2 regions of the Viridibacillus sp. NPDC093762 genome follow, and region 2 is predicted to be linked to the other one. Evidence: riboswitches for the same ligand, from Rfam matches in the RefSeq annotation. Region 2 holds a riboswitch; the other holds the start of a gene.

Region 1 (9,928 bases), on a different contig from region 2:
CTTCATGGGTATTGGGATAAATGTGTTAGAGAAAAAAGAACAAATTTAATCTTGGAGAAGGGTGCTTACATTTTATATGTGAGCACCCTTTTTATAATTCAATATTCATAATCTACGGAATTAATTTATCAGTTGTTATGAAATAATTGGTATTATAATTAAATAATAATGTTTACTAAAACTGCGAACGTACTGGTGGGAGATTAAATACTATGAATGAACATTTAGCTGCTGATTTAATTTTAAAATATAAATTAACTTAAAGGAGGAAAACGTGGAGAATCAATGGTTGAAATCATTTATTAAAGCTGCAAAATATGAAAATTTACGTCTTGCTTCTGAAGAGCTATTTATTTCACAGCCAGCTGTGACTAAGCATATTCAAAGCTTACATATACAGTTGTTTGTTAGACAAAATAAATCCATTCGTTTAAATCAAAATGGCGAACTGTTGTCTCCTATTGCCCAGGAAATTATTGACACTTTTGAGGCGGGGATCCATCGGTTTCAGCAATATGTAGACGGCTTTGAGAGGGAGCTGAAGATAGCAGTTGCACCTTAAATTGCCGATTCTATGCTGCCATCTATTTTAAAACAATTTTCTAAACAAATGTCACATGTAAGTGTGCGTGTAGAAATCGTTAAATCCAATGAGATTGCAAAAAGTATTCACTCAGGACAATCTCATGTAGGTTTGTCAAAGATTGAGCCTGTATATCCTACTTTTTGAGGTCAGTGTTTAATTGTTGAGCTTATTGTTTGTGTTGGTCCAAAACATTTAGAAAGTATGGATATGGTAGAAATAATACGCCAGGAAAAAGTATTGCCTCATGAATATGCTCCTTATTGGGATGAGGTTAATCGTCAGCTGCAACAACATTTTCCTCATACTACTAATATAAAGGTGAATCAAACTGAGGCTATCAAACAAAAGATACTAGAAGGAATAGGTGTAGTATTTTTACCGAAAAGTGTAGTAAAAAAGGAGTTAGAAGATAACAGGCTAGCATTATTAGCGACAAATATACTCAATAACTGTACGTCTAAAAAGTATTTTATCTCAAAATATAGCTCAGAGGAGCCAGAATATCTTTATGAATTATGCAAATCTATTTATGGGATTTAAAAATTGAGGGATTGATAAAGCGAGTATATCTGACTTTAACTATCCCTGTTTTGTATATCGAAAATAGGCACTTATTTATGATCGATTAGCTCTTTAAGAATTTCAGCAAAGATGTCTGTCGTTCTATACTCTTCTTGTAGTGTATTTTCCACTCCACCAATTTGTAATAGTACCATGTTACTCAAGACGTCTTGGTTGTAGGTGTTTTGTTCCGTTGGGTTGTTTTTAATAACGACACCCCTTGAGAGACCGGGGTATTTTTTTTCTATTTTATTGTGAAGACGATTAGCGAACTTTAAATTTTTTTTATAGTTGACATTTGATTTAGAAATGACAAATTGTACTTTAGCAAAGTCTTTTCCTTTTATATTAATTGTTGTAACATCTCTATCAGCTGAATCCCTGTGTATATCAAATACCATTTGAATATTTTTGTTCTTTTTCAGCGTATCTTCTAGAACTTCTCTTGAAACTGTATACGTCTTATTAAGGGCTAGTCCTCTATCTTTTAGAATACTTGTAATATCTCTGGATTCTTGAATAGTCCTGATGTTGGTGGCATTTAAATTCTTACTTAGCCTTTTACCGACTAATGTAATATTTTTTATTTCATCATAAAAGCGATTTTGTTCTTTAACATCTATTTCTGAATAAAAGGATTCATAATTATGAGAATGATATATATAAATAGATGGTTCTTGTTTATTAACTATAGATGCAGATTGCGTTTTATCAATAGAAGATTGGGCGTGATCTATTACGGATGTACCTTTAAAGGATAAAATTGAAAAGATAGCTATAGCACATATGATTAATCCACTAGAGGCAATAGATAATCGTTTATAAGCCTTTTTTCTATTTAGCTTTCTTGCATTTTGTCTTAGTTTAGCTTCAGTAGTTGAAACAAAATCGGCTCTTGGGTTAAGAGGATACGTTTTTTTTATTAAATCAAATAAACCTTTATCCTTTTGCATTGATAAATACCTCCTCTATATCAGTATTTAATTTGTTTTTGAGCTCTTTTAATGCCCGGTGATAATCTACTTTTACTTTGGACTCACTACATTGCAGTATTTCAGCTGTCTCTTTAATAGATAATTCGTTTATACCTCTTAGAATAACGACTGTTCTAAAATTTGGTTTTAGTTTTGAGATAGCGACGTGAACAGATTTTTTTAGTTCGGACTGTTCGACTGATTCATTAGGTTCTGTGTCATTTGATTTAAGCTGCAAAAAGAATCCCTCTGTAAAGAGAGTGGCAAATCTTTTCTTTCGATAATGATCAACAGCTACATGTTTTGCGATAGAAAATATCCAAGTCTTTAAATTGTTTATTCTGTTAAGGCTAGGTAAATTATTCAAGACACGTAGAAACACCTCTTGCGTCATATCCTCAGCATCATTTTGATTACCTGAAAAACAAATAAGAAACCTATATACATCTAAGTAATGTTGATTGTATATATCAATAATACTGTCTTCCAAGTTCTCTTTATCGATCAAATTTCTCCCTCCTCAATTATGTATTCGTATATTAATCGTTTGAACTATAAGAAAGGTTACAATTATTTTCTATTATTTTGAATGAAATGTATATTTAGGATGATTGTTGCTTCTTTTAGTAGTGTAACATCCATATTCATTTGTAGTTTCACTTCTTTTTACAGATAGTAGAGGAGGAATAAAAAAAGTCGCCCAATTTTCAAATGGGCGACTTTTTTATTTTGTAGCTAATACACGAAGACGGTAATAATCCGCAATCCACTTTCGATCTTGATACAAAGTGATTTTTAAATGTGCTTCAGTTCGTTTAATAACATTTTCTTTTTCAATTTTGCTCAAATGCTCGAGTAGACTGTCACTAAATATATTCAGTCAGTTTAAAATACCGACTTCCCCAGATAATTCAGTAAGACGATTGGATAATTCTACATAGTGCACGTGAAAGCCATGTTCATCAAGTAAAGCAACATACTCGGCCACGCTTGGAAAATACCACGGGAACTTTTCTGCTTTGTATTCATAACTTAGTTCACTAAATGATTGTTGAATTGCTTCCACATTGGATGGGAAATTACCTTGCCCACCCATTTCAGCGACAAAACGACCACCGTCTTTTAATGCTTCATAAATACTTGCGACGGCCTTTTCTTGAGGTTTCACCCAGCAATGCGGCGTTTGAAAAAACTGCATCAAACTGTTTTGAATAGCCAAGGTGTTGTGCATTTTTGACGTGGACGGAAATATGATCAAATTTTTTGCTTGTTGTCATTCATTGATGCAGATTGATCAATCCCAATGACTTTTGCACCTGAATTGGCAATTTGTGCAGTTAAATCACCTTTACCACAACCGACATCTAAAATCTGTTCTCTTGCTTGTGGATTAAGAAACGAAATTAATCCTTCACCATATTTTAAACAAATTGATGCTTCGTATCATATAAATTTGCATTCCAAGTACTATTCTTTCTGCTCACTCCTTTTTTAAAGAAAACTTTACCACTAACTGGAACGATATAGAAATAATTAAAAATCGATTATTGATAACGAATTGGAAATAAATTGTGAATAAAGATCAGTTTCTATCGCGTTGCGAATTAATACTTTTAAAAAGTTCAATTCAATTTCACTAAATAAATACTAAGAATAAATCAATAGAAAATGAACAAATTAAGGTGGATGGAGGTGATTATAAATGGCGAATAACAATCAAGAAAAGAATAAAGCAAAAAAGAATAATAACTTAGGTCGTGAAGAATTTGGTTATGGGTTTGATTTGAGTCCAGATGACTTTGATGTGGTTGGACAAAATGATGAAGCACATAAACAACATAATCATGAAGATAAACAAAAACCGAATAATAAAAATAATGCTAGAAGAATAAATGAATAAGTAGTTGGATAGAGGAGTGCTACATATGAAACGATATTAAATTGTTTTATTATGTAGTGCTTTTTTATTTTGCATGTTTAAATTTTTGTATGAGAGCAGATAACTTTACTGTTATGAAAGTGGATGTTCTTGCAATATGCGCAGAATACTAAAGGGAAATTGAGAGCGTAATTTAAGGGGAAACGTTGTAAATATTCGATATCATATGTGTCTTATACATAAAATATTAGAACAATCTATATAATAGTTAATGTTATGAATACAAAGAAATTCAAATAGCGGTAAGGAAATTTTCAATAGTATGTGCACTAAGACTGAAAACAATGTGATGAGGTTTTTAAAGCATAATTTCAATAATAAAAGGAGGATATAATGAGAATAGGATACCGGTCTATTTCCGTAATAGTTAACTTATTTCTCGGCTATTTATCGTTTTTTATAGGTGTATTATGGTTTATGACTATAATGTACGCTTCGCATTCTTTCGGATTGAGTGTAGACTCTGCTTACGATGATGGTTTACTAGGTGTCTTTTTGATTATATCTATCATTGCTACAGCTATTTATATTCCTGCATGTATTAATTTAAACAGCATTATGAGGCCGAAATTAGAAATGAGAAGATGGAGTTTTATCACTTTTATATCCATAGTTTTCATCCTTGGTTTTTGTATTATTACCCTAACTATACAGTGAATTAGAATGGGTGAATAAAAAAAATGCTTTTTTTCATGACATGTAACAAGGCTATATAGCCCAGCACATCAAGCTTTTATAACTAATTTCTTTTGAGTTTGCTTTCGATCAATTCTATGGAAATAAAAAAAACCTCTAGTTTTTAAATAAGTAAAGTGCTATGGTATTTACATACAATATAATAATCCTTCGGGGTCGGGTGAAATTCCCAATCGACGGTGATAAAGTAAAACTTTTAAGCCCGTGAGCCTTTTTTAGGCAGGATATGGTGAGAATCCAAAGCCGACAGTATAGTCTGGATGGGAGAAGGATGTAAAGAATATCAAGGTCTTATTAAATTTATATAGATTTAATAGGTTTATTTAGCATTGATAATTTATGTCTCCTATCAAACTCCGTAGTGTTCTATGGGGTTTTTTGGATGCCCTAAAACTATATTGTATTGTTGTCAATTTCATATGTAATATCCTTCGGGGTCGGGTGAAATTCCCAATCGACGGTGATGAAGAAAAGCTTCTAAGCCCGTGAGCTTGATAAAAGCAGGATTTGGTGTGAATCCAAAGCCGACAGTATAGTCTGGATGGGAGAAGGATGTAAAGAATATCGAAGTCTTATTAAAAATTTTGTATTTTAATAGGTTTATTTGCTTATGATATTTTACAAAACTCCTATCAAACTCCTTAGAAATCTATGGAGTTTTTTTAATGATAAAATTAAATATGTATGTCCTTCGGGGTCGGGTGAAATTCCCAATCGACGGTGATGAAGTGAAGCTTCTAAGCCCGTGAGCTTGATAAGAGCAGGATTTGGTGCGAATCCAAAGCCGACAGTATAGTCTGGATGGGAGAAGGACAACTAGATCACACGCAATTCCTTTTGAAAAATAGTCTTTCATAAGGTTTATTTAGCGATGCGTTTATCTAAAATTCTCCCAAACTCCCTAATTTAATTAGAGAGTTTTTTATTTTTCAAAAAGGGAGGATTTTCTCTATGCATGACGAGTATTTTATGGATTTAGCATTGAAATTAGCAGCAATAGGTGAAGGTCAAACTTCGCCCAATCCTGTAGTAGGAGCGGTCATTGTAAAAGAAGGTGATGTGGTAGGTTTTGGAGCGCATCTTAGAGCTGGTTCTCCACATGCGGAGGTACATGCACTCAACATGGCTGGAGAAAATGCTGTTGGCAGCACAATATATGTCACATTAGAACCTTGTAATCATTTTGGTAAAACACCGCCGTGTACGATGGCCATTTTGAATGCAGGTATAAAAAAAGTAGTGATTGCAACACTCGATTCAAATCCCTTAGTAGCTGGAACTGGTGTAGCAAAGCTAAAGGATGCTGGCATTGAAGTGGAAGTAGGACTTTGTGAAGCCGAGGCTGTGAAATTAAATAAAGCCTATTTGTATTTTATGAAACAGAGGTTGCCTTTTGTCACGTTAAAGCAAGCAATTACATTAGATGGAAAGATTGCGACAGTTCATGGTCGAAATGAAAATATCACAGGTAAAGAAGTTCTGAAGGATGTTCATCGCAAAAGAGCGCGAACCGATGCAATCCTAGTTGGAGTTGGCACGGTGCTAAATGATGATCCATTACTAACAAACCGATTAGCAGAAAGTAAAAAGCAACCAATTCGAATTATTTTGGACACGCATTTGAGAACCCCTATAAATGCTAAGGTTGTCACCGATCAAAAAACGCAGACATGGATAGTTGTTGGGTGTGAAGTTACTTCTAATCAAATCACAAGCTTTGTACAAGCCAATGTACAAATCATTCAACTAAAAACAAAAAAAATCGCAATCCAGGACGTCCTTCAAGAGCTGGCACGGCGAAATATCGTCACGCTTTATGTGGAAGGGGGGCAGCGTTTAACTACGAGCCTTGTCAATTCAGGTCTAGTTAATGAAATGATTACTTACATAGCACCAAAAATAGTAGGTGATCATGATGGAATTGGAATGTTGGAAGATTTAGGCGTAAAAAGCATGGCCGAGGCTATCCCACTAAAACTGCAGCAAGTGGATCGAATTGGTAATGTGATTAAAGTGATTTCGAGAGTGGGGGTATAGCGTATGTTCACAGGGATTATTGAGGCAAAAGGTAAAATAACAGAGCTGAAAAAAGATGCAGAGAGTATGAAGCTTATTATTGCAGCTCATGACATCATGTCGGATATGAAAATTGGCGATAGTATAGCAGTAAACGGGGTATGCCTTACCGTTTCGCATTTTACTCCTCATGAATTCAGTGTAGATGTCATGCCAGAAACGGTCAAAGCGACAACAATTCACTCCTTAAAAGTAGGGCAGTTGGTAAATTTAGAAAGAGCAATGGCTGCAAATGGGCGATTTGGCGGTCACTTCGTTTCAGGTCATGTTGATGGGACAGGGACAATTGTCAGAAAAACAAAGCAAGCAAATGCAGTTTACATTGACATCGCTATCTCTAGAGAACTGAGTCATTTTTGTATATCAAGGGGTTCCGTAGCCATTGATGGAACAAGCTTAACGATTTTTGACAAACAGCCTGAAAAACTGACTGTATCTCTTATTCCACATACGTATCAAGAAACGATTTTCGCACTAAAGGAAACCGGACAACAAGTGAATATCGAAACGGATATGCTAGGCAAATATATTATTCATCAATTACAGAATAACGATAGTACTTCAGCAATTACAATGGATTTTTTACAAAGAAACGGATATTAAAACGGGCGGTGTATAGCAATGTTTCACTCAATTAAAGAAGCGTTAGAGGATTTAAAAGAAGGCAAAATGATAATTGTCGTTGATGATGAAAATCGTGAAAATGAAGGGGATTTAGTAGCACTTGCAGAATATGCAACGCCAGAAAATATTAACTTTATGGCAACACATGCAAGAGGTCTAATTTGTACACCGATTACAGAAGAAATCGCAACAGAATTGAATTTACATCCTATGGTATCCAATAATACGGATCACCATCAAACGGCATTTACAGTAAGTATTGATCATTCTAATGCAAAAACCGGTATTAGTGCATTTGAGCGTTCGCAAACGATTCAACATTTATTGAATCCCAATGCATTAGCCGCTGATTTTAAAAGACCGGGTCATGTTTTTCCGTTAGTTGCTAAAAGAAATGGCGTATTAGAAAGACCTGGTCATACAGAAGCGGCAGTTGATTTGGCAAAAGCATGCGGCGCTATTCCAGCAGGCATTATCTGTGAAATAATGGGTGATAGCGGGAAAATGTCAACTGGACAAGAGCTAATAGACTTTGCCAAAAAACATCAATTAAAAATCATTACGATTGAAAGCTTAATTCAATATCGTTACATCCAAGAAGAGATTGTCACTAGAGCAGCTAATGTGCAACTTCCGACTAGCTATGGCCATTTCAATTTGATTGGCTATGAAAACGACATTGATAAGTTCGAACATGTGGCACTAGTAAAAGGGGACGTAAGCATTGTAGAAGCTCCGATTGTTCGTGTTCACTCATCATGTCTAACTGGTGATATTTTTCATTCGGAAAGATGTGATTGCGGCCCTCAATTAGAACAGGCCTTAAAAGTCATCGAGGCTGAAGGGGCAGGTGTTGTGTTGTATATGCAGCAAGAGGGTAGAGGTATCGGTTTGATTAATAAACTACGTACTTATGAGTTACAAGAGCAGGGCTTTGATACAGTTGAAGCCAATGTAAAGTTGGGCTTTCCTGCAGATGCACGTGATTATGCATTAGCAGCTCAAATGCTAAAAAATTTAGGCATATCGAAAATCCGCTTGTTAACGAACAACCCGGATAAAGTTCAAAACCTAGAAGCATACGGTATTGAAGTTGTTGAAAGATTGCCAATTGAAATTGAAGCTGTAGCGAGCAATTTGTTTTATTTAGAAACTAAAAAAGAAAAGATGAATCATCTTATTTCGTAAAGGGGATCTTAAAATGGGAAAAGTATTTGAAGCACAATTAATTGGAACAGATTTAAAAATTGGTATTGTAGTAGGTCGGTTCAATGAGTTTATCACAAGTAAATTACTAGGTGGCGCAATGGACGGCTTAGTACGACATGGCGTTTCAGAAGATAATATTGATGTTGCATGGGTTCCTGGTGCATTTGAAGTACCCTTTATAGCAAAACAGATGGTAGAGAAAGGTGACTATGACGCTGTAATAGGTTTGGGGACGGTCATTCGTGGTTCCACTACGCATTATGACTATGTGTGCAATGAAGCGGCAAAAGGAATTGCCAATGTTTCGTTAAATACAAATGTTCCCGTCATTTTCGGTATAGTCACAACAGAAAATATTGAACAAGCAATCGAACGCTCAGGTACGAAATCAGGCAATAAAGGCTATGATTCAGCAGTTGCCGCGATTGAGATGGCTAATTTAAAGCGTCTATTTTAAAAAAAAGGCACTTCTACGATATTGTAGAAGTGCCTTTTATATATCAGCCATTATACAAGCCGCTTGCATCCATTAACATGAGAATTAAGGGTATGATACCTAGTGTGAAGCAGGTAATCGTTACTATTTTTGCTTGTCTAGCTTCTCGTTTATTTCCTTCATGAAGGTGTTCTATAAATGAAATTTTAAAATAATAGCTCAATATTAAAAGTAAGATAGGACTATACATAATTATTGTACCCAAAATATCACCTCCATTTCTAAATTTATCTTACATATAATTATATCAAAATATAATTGTATAGAAAGCATTCGTTTACAGTTACAAGAGAACAGCACCTCCAATTGTAGACTAAGTCTAACAATTGGAGGTGCTGTTCCTTTGGAATAATTCATCTCAAATAGATAAGTTCTTTATTATCACACGAATTCTCATTGGAAAATCAATGTACTAAATAGAAGGAATTATTCTTAATTGTAATTCGAAGATTAAATTAAAATTTAAGTTCATTTTCAATTTTCTCTAGTATCTTTTTTACTTTCTCTCTTGTTTCTGGATTAGTTGGATCTAAGATAGACCCTTCTGGAATATTCGCATGATCTCCATTATAATCGATTTTTTTATCTGATTTGAATAAGTCTATTTCATCAATGCTTTCATCTTCTAACTCACCAAATGCAGCAACAATGCGTAATTCATCATTTCCTTCATCAATAAACGTTAATTTAGAACTGTAAGTACCTAACTCTTCTTGATCTGCTAAGTGGTGACAAACTATTTCTAAAATATCATCTGCATTTAATTT
Region 2 (9,928 bases):
GGTTGCGCGGTGTACATAAAGGCGCTTGTTAACGCTAATGTCATAACCGCGGTGCGGCCCCATTTCGTATTCATCTTCAAACTTAGTCAACTCATTTCTCTAATCATTATTTCAGTTTCCAAATTTCTCACTCGTTTATTCTACCATGCCTTGTAAAAAATGGGCACTGAATTTCCCAACCTTAATAAAAGCGTAATTCGTGTCATGTTTTTGTAACAATTAGATAAATTTGTCTCCTTATTAAAGTCGATACACTACACATCTATTTAATAAATGCTTTGTAAAGTGATTACATTTATCGACAAGTAGCTATACTATTTTTATCTATTAATGGTTATTTTACTGGTAATTTAATGTATGCTATTATTTCTAATATATTTTTGAGAGGATGATTACCTAAATGAAGTATGCATTGATTGGAGATTTGCACTCGTGTTTTGAAGATACTAACGCAGTTTTAAAACATATAAATGAAACGGCTGAAGATGCCACAATCATTGGTTTAGGTGATTTATTTGAATGCAAAATAGGAAAAAAGAGAGCAAAAAACATTAGGGGTCTAGCATTTGAAGAAGCTGCTGAGAATTCAGAGTACTTTAGCAATTTGTTACAGTTCCCTTCTGTACGAGGAAATCAGGAAGAGCGTATTATGCAAGTAACGGGCCTCCAAACTTTCCTAGAACTTCCAGAGATACTAAATATTGATGGCGCACTCATTATACATGGACATCAATTTAAGTGGTCGTTAGATTGGAAGCCCCTGTTTACAGAAGCTAAACAATCCGTCTTCTTTTTTGGTCATAGCCATGATTCCGCATTTTATAAAAAAGGTAAAAAAAAATCATTTACTTATGGTAAACCTATTCAATTGAAGGAAAAAAAATATGGTGTTAATGTTGGTGCTGTAATAGGGTCCAGAGAATGGTGTTTATATGATTCAACAGCACGAACTGTTACATTTATGAAGGCTCAACAAATGAAAAAGCACTCAAGTTAGTATATTAACTTGGGTGCCTCTCTTATGCCAGAAATTATTAGTTAGCGATTGACCAATCAATTTGATCTAGGAAATCCGTTACATCTTCACACACTTTATCGCGTTCTTTACCTGTTGTAATGATGTGCCCAGATTCTTTATACCAGATGATATCTTTTTCTTCTGCATCAACTTGTTCATAGATAAATGGTGCACTTTCTTGGTAAATCGGTGCATCTAAAGCACCTTGCATAACTAATGTCGGTGCTGTGATTTCATGTAAGTCTTCACAAGTTTCTTCTGTGATTTTTTGAATATCATTTAATGAGCCTTTTGGTGTTGCTTTTAAACTTTCAAGTTCAGCAATGATTTGTTCTCTTGTTTTTCCTTCAAATGATTTATATATTTTAGCATAGTCATAAAGACGATCAAAAAGCCCATCAGTATTATCACGCTTGATTGGTGCGCACATTGATACTACGCCTTTTACGGGGAACTCTTCTCCTACGCGTAATGAGAATACTGCACCAAGTGAAATACCAACTACTGCAATATCTTCGTATCCCTGGTCTTTTAAATGGTTATAGCCTGCAACAACATCATTCCACCAGTCTTCAGGACCTGTCTCAAGTAATTCTTCAGGTGATCCACCATGACCTTTATACATCGGTGCATGAACTGTATATCCTCGATCTTGCAAATGTTTTCCTAATCTTTTTACATCCTTTGTACTTCCTGTAAAGCCATGAAGTAATAATACTGCTTTACTTCCTCCCTCAAGTGTAAAAGATTTAGGTGCGACTAGTTTCATTTTGACTATCTCCTTTGTAATCGACAAGTAATTAATTTCTGGCTTTCGCCATTCCGTTTATATAAAACATATTTAATTTAATTTTCTTTAAAAAATCTTTAAAACATTAGAAATGTTTTCATTTCTATGTAAAGACTGTCTTTCTCAACAAAATATCTACTTAAAAATGTCAATATTTTTGTTGTGTCTATTTTATGTCTACCTCATATTAACATTGACGATTAATAATGTATAATTTATAATTCTTATCATTATCATGCATAAAAGGTATCAATTGATTCACTATAAAAAAGGTGGTCTTTTCATGGAATGGCAACAACTCGAATACTTCCAAAAACTAGCTAATATCCAACATATGACCCGCGCAGCAGAGCTTTTATCTATCTCACAACCTGCACTTAGTCGCTCTATCGCACGTCTTGAAGATGAGTTAGGCGTACCATTATTTGAAAGGCAAGGACGTTCAATTATTTTAAATCGTTACGGTGCTATGTTTTTAAAACGTGTAAATAATATTATGCAGGAATATCAGGATGGCTTACATGAAATTCAAGAGCTCGTCGCCCCTAATCAAGGTGAAGTTGCACTAGGCTTCTTACATACACTAGGTACAAATGTAGTACCTGATTTAATACGTCTATTCCGCAAAGATTTCCCTGATATCCATTTTCAACTTATTCAAAATCATACACATACACAATTGAAGCAATTAAAATCAGGTGAGCTTGATCTGTCCTTACTAGCAGCGATGGAAGTCGAAAAACCTATTCAATGGACTGAATTATGGCGAGATGAGTTGTATCTAATTGTTCCTATTTATCATCCACTAGCTATGAAAAAGAGTATTACACTTAAAGAATTAGCTGATGAATCATTTATTTTGTTAAAAAAAGGGTACGCTTTACGCATTACGGTTGATGAAATTTTCGAAAAAGTCGGGATTACACCTAAAATCACCTTTGTAGGTGATGAGGTAGGGACTGTTGCAGGGTTTGTAGCAAATGGACTTGGCTTTTCATTGTTACCAGACGGTGAGGAAATTAATCCTAGGAAAATTGCTAAAATTCATATCAGTGATGTGAAATGTGAACGTATTATTGGCATGGCCTGGGCAGAGGGGCGCTATTTATCCCCTGCTGCAAAGCAATTCCAAAAATTCATACTGGATTTCTTTGAGGCACGGAAAAAAGCAGAAAAAGAGCAGCAATAGGCTCTTTTTCTGCTTTTACTTTAGATTCAACTTCCATGTCCCTATTATTTTATTAACTCGACTACTAATTCAACTATTTCTCCTTCATGTTCTTCTAATAATTCCAAGATGTCTTGATCATCTATATAAAAATCATTGGCAAATTTGTTGCCACCATAACCATCTTTTCCTTCAAAATAGAAAATTTCAGCTGTACCTTTATATTCTTGTGATTGAGACTTTTGCAAATGTAAGTTCATTTGCACGTCTTCTCCATCAAAATCAATAAAGTATTTAGCAAGCGCAGTTTTATCTATGTAAAGGATATTCGGTCCTTTCATTTTTTGAATAATAATTATTCCTTTTAAAGCCGGCATCATAAATTCCTTTCTGCTATCTTAGTATATTAAACGGATAAAAGGCTGCCATTGTATGCGGTATTCCCACATTTGGCAGCCTTCTTTGAATTTGATTAAGCGAACACTTCGCCGATTTGTTCTAAACGTTCTTTTACTTCTACCTCAGTTAATCCATTACGAGCGATATAGCGGTTACGAGGGTGTACACGACATTCATGAGTACAGCCACCTAAATGCTTATCTTCATTTTCTTTTGAAGCGATAATTTGCTTGTTACATTCAGGGTTTGAACAATTAATATAACGTTCACAAGGTTCGCCATCAAAATGATCACGACCTACTATTACATGCTCTACTTGATTCACGGGAACAGTTAAACGCTCGTCGAAAACGTAACATTGACCGTCCCAAAGCTGACCTTTAGCTACAGGGTCTTTTCCGTAAGTAACGATCCCACCGTGTAATTGACTCACATCTTCAAAACCTTCACGTTTTAACCAACCTGAGAATTTTTCGCAACGAATACCACCAGTACAGTAAGTTAAAATTTGCTTACCTTCTAGTAGTTCTTTGTTGTCGCGAATCCAGTCTGGTAAATCCCGGAACGTCTCGATATCTGGGCGAATCGCACCTTTGAAGTGGCCTACATCAAATTCGTACGTATTACGTGCATCAACGATTACTGTATTTTCTTCTTGCATCTTCTCTAAGAATTCTGCAGGCTCTAAATAATTACCTGTAATTTCATGCGGGTTAACATCGTCTTCTAGGCTTAAATTTACAAGCTCAGGTCTTGGACGTACATGCATTTTCTTGAAAGCATGTTGCTCTGATTCATCAATTTTGAAAACGATACCGTCAAAGCGAGGATCAGCTTTCATATGAGCCATATAAGCATCTGTTTGTTCCACAGTTCCTGAAACTGTTCCATTAATACCTTCTGAAGCGACTAAAATTCGACCTTTTAACTCAATTGATTTACAGTAAGCTAAATGCTCTGCAGCAAATGCTTCTGGGTCTTCAATCGTTGTGTAAAAATAATAAAGTAAAACATGGTAATTCAATGTTGTTTCCACCTATCGTGTATATTTGCAAGATATAGTTATAGGGTTTTAATGTATAGCATTATTCTTGCATTTGTTGTTTTATAGCACTTTTCAAAAAAAGCACCTATATCATTATACATCATTATTCTGTTTTGTGTTGGGGGACGATTGGGGGACTTTTTAAGGAATAATCAAAATAGCGTCGCTACCGCTTGTCATATTCTAATCCCAGGCAAATTTTCAGTTCATCCTTCACTTTATTTCGTAGAGTAATTTTAGATTATTGTACTTTTTTATCGTTTTCTCAAGTTTCCACCACACTATCAATTAACTTATGTAGGTTTCATTTTTAGTCTACAAGAAATTATTTTAATAGTAAGTTTTATAATGACCTTAACTCATAAAGAATGATGAAGGCCTGAGCGTTATGCTCAGGTTTTTTTATTTAATATAAATGTAAGAGAATCACTAAATGCTTTCAAAGTATAACCGAATTCAACTACCTGTCTACTCTACTTCTATTACAAATAGCATAGGAAACATCTCCGTAAGCATGTGATATTGGCTTTTCCATTCTACTTCATAAGAGTAATATGACAAACCTTTTTCTTTTGTTGTTATTAAGTTATCAATTTGTATCGGCACTTCTTTTTCCACCTACAGCTATTAGTATAGAGTGTAGCCCTGTTTCTTTAGCTTTTTTCACTTTATTGTTATCATAAAAAAAGCAATGAGGTATAGTACCTCATTGCTAATTGATATTACATTCAAATATTCTGCTCTTCATAAGAATATTGCGTCATACGAATAGCGACTTTACGTAACGTTAAATCTACGAAAAAGAAAACGCTTCCTAAAATGAAACCAGCAGTAGCAGCTGTTATTATTTGAAGAGACCAAACTCCACCTTGTGAGTAATAAGCAAATGTAATCGGAATGACAATACCTGTTCCGAAAGCCATATGCAATAACAGCGAGTAACCTCTCACATTCATTTTACGTTCCGCTATTCTATCTGCTATATATGAAGCCAATAAACCGTACGTAAATATTATCGGAACAACATATACGGTTAATGCAAATGCGCTGTGTAGAAAATATTCATCTGCTTGCATAAATAAAAAAGGTAATATAAAGAAGGAAATAATCGATGTAAAAAAAGCGCTTAATAGTTTTCTTTCAGCCATTCACATACATCCTTTCTTTTCTTGGAAGTTGATAAAGATATATTGTTGATAATATATAACATCGTAAAACCTCAAACTAAACATTCTCGTTTCTTCGCCATTATACTACTTAATGTGCTGAATATTCTTTTAATAACAGTATTATACAATCATTCATCTTTTTATACAATTATAAAAGCCGATGTTTTATTACAACATCGGCTGAAGGTTTAATTTAAATAATGCATCCTTTGTTTTTCAATCCATTTTTTCATGCTATTAAACAATATCATGAATATTATCATAACGATGAATCCTTTAATAATATTAAAGGGTAGTATACCAAGTACAATCATTTTAGTTAATGCTGTTCCAGTTGTAGCTGGGACATTTAAAAAGTACGTATACATAGGTAAGAATAGCAGATAGTTCAGTAAACTCATACCTACTGCCATTGTTAAGGTACCAACGACAAATCCAGTAGTTAAGCCTTTCGTACTTGAAAGACGTTTATAGACAAAATATACTGGCATAATAAATAATACGCCTGTTGTAAAGTTTGCAATATGACCAACTGGCATACCTGTTGGACTCCCTGAGAAAATCCAATCTAACACATTCTTAAATAACTCGACTAGAATACCTGCGAGCGGCCCCATTGTGATTGCTGCGATTAAGGCTGGCACATCACTAAAGTCCACTTCCAAAAATGCCGGAAACGGTGGTAGTGGGAAGTTAAATAGCATTAACACAAAAGAAATACTACTTAACATTGCAATTGCAATCCTCTTCTGCAATTTCATGTTCTTCATAATACTTTTCTCTCCTTTTGTAGATCCACTTCAAAAAGAGGAAAGGTATAGTCGTTGCTATGCAAAAAAATACCCTTAAGCACATAGTGTACTCAAGGGAGAATTTAGGCATAGTCAAATAAGCGTCTTATTGATACTCAAATTGAAAGACGACCGTACCTTCACCTTCTCCCATCCAGACTATACTGTCGGCTTTGGAATTTAACCAAATCCTGCCTTGCGGCTCGCGGGCTCAAGAGTATTGCTTAGTTCTCTAATACCGCCGATCGGGAATTTCACCCTGCCCCGAAGATGAACCATAATTTAATTGTAATACACTATAACTATATGCAAAAAAAAACGAATTGTAAAGTCTTCTAACTTACAATTCGTTTTTTGATTTTTATTTACATTTTATCAATAGGTAAATAGAATGTGAATGTAGTTCCTTTATCAACTTCACTTTCCACTGTAATTCTACCCTTATGTGCTTCAACAATATTTTTGGCAATGGCCAGACCTAGACCAGTACCTCCCTTACCACGTGTTCTAGCTTTATCAGCTTTATAGAAACGCTCAAATACATACTGCAGATCGTCTGCTGGTATCCCTGCACCGTTATCTTTTACTTGAATGCGTGCAAAGGATAGCTGACGATCTACAAAAACTTCTACGCTTCCTTCGACTGGTGTATGGCGTATAGCATTGTCAATTAAGTTTGTTAATACTTGTTCTATACGGTCTTCATCCATTTCTAAGTGATGTGTATCTTCAATTGTTGTATTAAATGTTAGATTTACTTGTTTCTCTCTTGCTACTTGAACAAATTTTTGTGTAATTCTTTCAATAACAGGTGATATTGGAACAGAATCTTTATATAAACGCATATGTCCTGATTCCATACGAGCTAAGTCAAGCAAGTCTGTGACTAAACGGCCCATTCGCTGCGACTCATCATAGATGATTTTAATCATTTCTTTACGTTCTTCTTCACTTGAGACGACATCATCCATAATAGCTTCACTATAGCCTTGAAGCATGGCTATTGGCGTTCGTAATTCATGTGAGACATTTGCTATAAAGTCTGAACGTAATTTATCTAAACGATGCTCTTCGGTTTTATCTCGTAACACAGCTACTGCACCGCGTACGGAATTTCCGCTATATAACGGGCTAATTGAAATCGCATAATAGGATCTTTCAATTTCGAGCTCAACTTCCAGCTCTTCTTCCAAATCTAAAACGTGGTCAAGCATATGGTAAATCTCAGCAGGAATAGGTTTATCACTATTAGCACTTTTAATGATAAACCATTTTTGTAGTAAAAGTTCCGCAGGTGGATTGCTGACCAATATGGTACGATCTCGATTAAACGTAATTACAGCGTCTGTCATCGATGTTAATATACTTGATAGCTGTTCTTTCTCTTGGTTAATTACTTCTAAGTGGTGTTTAAGTTGTTTGCCCATTTGATTGAAAGCTGTCGCTAATTGACCTATTTCATCATTTTGTAAAACAGGTACTTTTGTTTCAAAATTACCTTTTGCTAATTCAAATGCTGCTTCTCTCATTTTACGAAGAGGAGACGTAATGCGGGTCGATAAGAAAAACGCAAAGAACGTTGTTAACATCAAAGCAATTGCCGCTGCTAGAAAGACAATTTTAGTCGTTTCTTCTGTCGTCCTATGTATAGCATCCGGACTTTGATAAATAAAAATGGCTCCGTGTAGTTCGTTTTCAACATTTATCGGGAAAGCTAAAACAATGTAAGACTCCATATGCTCTTTTTTCGTTGTTGAAGGTAGCATCATTTCTTTTACAACAGGTGCATTCGTTGTAAATACTTTATCAAATGCTTTTTCATTAAGAATTTGTTGTTTAATTTCTTCTTGATTAAGTCCCTCTTGTAATGAAAAAGTAACATTACCTGGTTTCTCTGCGATTAATGCATTTGTTTCATCACTTAGAACATCTGAAATAATAGCCTTTGTAGAATCCGTTGTTTCACGGTCATTGATAATACGAGCAATTGTAGAAGCTTCTTGACGTAGTGATGATTCTGTTTGTTTAATATGGTAGTTTGATAAAAATTCGAGCATTAGTACAGTGAAAACAAACAATACAAAAGAAACGAGAAGCAATATGGTTACCCATAGCTTCCCGACAACGCTGTTCCACATTCTATTCATTGACTACCTCAAATTTATAGCCGACGCCCCATACTGTTACAATCATTTTCGCTGCATTTTCAGAAACTCGGTTTAGTTTTTCACGTAAACGTTTCACATGTGTATCAACTGTACGTAAATCCCCAAAGAAATCATAATGCCATACTTCTTTTAACAATTGCTCTCTATCAAATACTTTATCTGGTGATTTTGCTAAAAAGTACAATAATTCGTATTCTTTCGGTGTTAAATTGACTTCTACACCATCAGCAGAAACTCGGTGTGCATCATGATCAATTGTTAAATGTGGGAAGACAACTAAATCTTTTGATGCAGAAGTTGTTGTAATTGGTGAGAATGCTGCAGAACGACGTAAAATAGCTTTTACGCGTAAAACCACTTCACGGGGGCTAAATGGTTTTACAATATAATCATCAGCACCTAGTTCGAAACCTGATACACGGTTTGCCTCTTCACCTTTTGCCGTTAATAGAATAATTGGCGTTGTTTTTTTATCACGAATTTCTTCGCATACTTGTAAGCCATCTTTTTCAGGCATCATTATATCAAGGAGAATACAATGATAGTCATTTGCTAATGCCTTTTCCACTGCCTCCTCTCCGTTTTCAGCTTCTTCTACTACATACCCTTCACGTTCTAAATACATTCTTAATAAACGGCGGATTCTATCCTCATCGTCTACTACTAAAACTGAAATTTGTTCATTCACAACTATTCCTCCCAAAACCATCTATATGTCTATTGTACAATCAGCCTATCGAAATGAAAAGAAAAGCCCTTCCCTATAAAGGAAAAGGCTTTAGCTTTGCTACAATTCTATGCTGATTATTAACCAGCGTATGAATGAAGACCTGCAATGATTAAATTAACAGCAACAAGGTTGAACATAATGATAACGAAACCAATTACTGCTAACCAAGCTGACTTCTCACCTTGCCACCCTTTTGAAAGGCGTAAGTGTAAGAATGCCGCGTAGAATAACCATGTGATAAGTGCCCAAACCTCTTTAGGATCCCAGCCCCAGAAACGAGACCATGCTTCTTGCGCCCAAATCATCGCGAAGATTAATGCACCAAGCGTAAATACTGGGAAGCCAATTAATACCGAACGATAACCAATTTCATCCATCAATTGTGAGTTTGCACGTTTTGCGAACGGTTGCATGATAACCGCAATTGGTTTACGGATGATTAAACGAATTAAACCGTATAAAACTGTACCAATTAAGATTGACCAAACAACTGTTGTCAATTTTTTTGCATTAACAATTGCTGGTACGTCTGCAATTGGTTGCATTTTATCTGCGGTTAATAATTCAGATTGATGCATCCCGAACAACGCCGGTGTGTTATACGTAATTTCTTTAGTATTACCATCTTTATCTACGTAGCTAAATTCCGC

Evidence for each region. Region 2 has a riboswitch for FMN ahead of ACQKM9_RS03550 (ECF transporter S component). Riboswitches for the same ligand answer to the same signal wherever they lie in the genome.
Region 1: it holds a riboswitch for FMN, as region 2 does, so the genes downstream of both, ribD (bifunctional diaminohydroxyphosphoribosylaminopyrimidine deaminase/5-amino-6-(5-phosphoribosylamino)uracil reductase RibD) here and ACQKM9_RS03550 (ECF transporter S component) in region 2, are expected to answer to the same signal.

Annotation. Positions count from the first base shown of each region.
Region 1 covers NZ_JBNNUK010000015.1:29,990-39,917, forward strand. The annotation lists gene ACQKM9_RS16360 (ABC transporter permease) at 1-49, shown strand, start outside; gene ACQKM9_RS16365 (LysR family transcriptional regulator) at 275-562, shown strand; gene ACQKM9_RS16370 (hypothetical protein) at 575-730, shown strand; gene ACQKM9_RS16375 (LysR substrate-binding domain-containing protein) at 755-1,126, shown strand; gene spoIIP (stage II sporulation protein P) at 1,198-2,100, opposite strand; gene ACQKM9_RS16385 (RNA polymerase sigma factor) at 2,087-2,629, opposite strand; gene ACQKM9_RS16390 (hypothetical protein) at 2,846-2,968, opposite strand; gene ACQKM9_RS16395 (hypothetical protein) at 3,002-3,319, opposite strand; gene ACQKM9_RS16400 (class I SAM-dependent methyltransferase) at 3,376-3,552, opposite strand; gene ACQKM9_RS16405 (hypothetical protein) at 3,824-4,021, shown strand; gene ACQKM9_RS16410 (hypothetical protein) at 4,394-4,717, shown strand; FMN riboswitch at 4,899-5,032, shown strand; FMN riboswitch at 5,180-5,313, shown strand; FMN riboswitch at 5,440-5,573, shown strand; gene ribD (bifunctional diaminohydroxyphosphoribosylaminopyrimidine deaminase/5-amino-6-(5-phosphoribosylamino)uracil reductase RibD) at 5,708-6,793, shown strand; gene ribE (riboflavin synthase) at 6,797-7,435, shown strand; gene ACQKM9_RS16425 (bifunctional 3,4-dihydroxy-2-butanone-4-phosphate synthase/GTP cyclohydrolase II) at 7,454-8,644, shown strand; gene ribH (6,7-dimethyl-8-ribityllumazine synthase) at 8,658-9,122, shown strand; gene ACQKM9_RS16435 (hypothetical protein) at 9,617-9,928, opposite strand, start outside.
Region 2 covers NZ_JBNNUK010000001.1:720,892-730,819, reverse strand. The annotation lists gene ACQKM9_RS03590 (NlpC/P60 family protein) at 1-74, opposite strand, end outside; gene ACQKM9_RS03585 (metallophosphoesterase family protein) at 401-997, shown strand; gene ACQKM9_RS03580 (alpha/beta hydrolase) at 1,035-1,787, opposite strand; gene ACQKM9_RS03575 (LysR family transcriptional regulator) at 2,092-2,997, shown strand; gene ACQKM9_RS03570 (hypothetical protein) at 3,042-3,356, opposite strand; gene ACQKM9_RS03565 (rhodanese-related sulfurtransferase) at 3,449-4,411, opposite strand; gene ACQKM9_RS03560 (hypothetical protein) at 4,889-5,026, opposite strand; gene ACQKM9_RS03555 (hypothetical protein) at 5,149-5,568, opposite strand; gene ACQKM9_RS03550 (ECF transporter S component) at 5,778-6,359, opposite strand; FMN riboswitch at 6,519-6,656, opposite strand; gene ACQKM9_RS03545 (ATP-binding protein) at 6,746-8,527, opposite strand; gene ACQKM9_RS03540 (response regulator transcription factor) at 8,520-9,257, opposite strand; gene ccsB (c-type cytochrome biogenesis protein CcsB) at 9,356-9,928, opposite strand, start outside.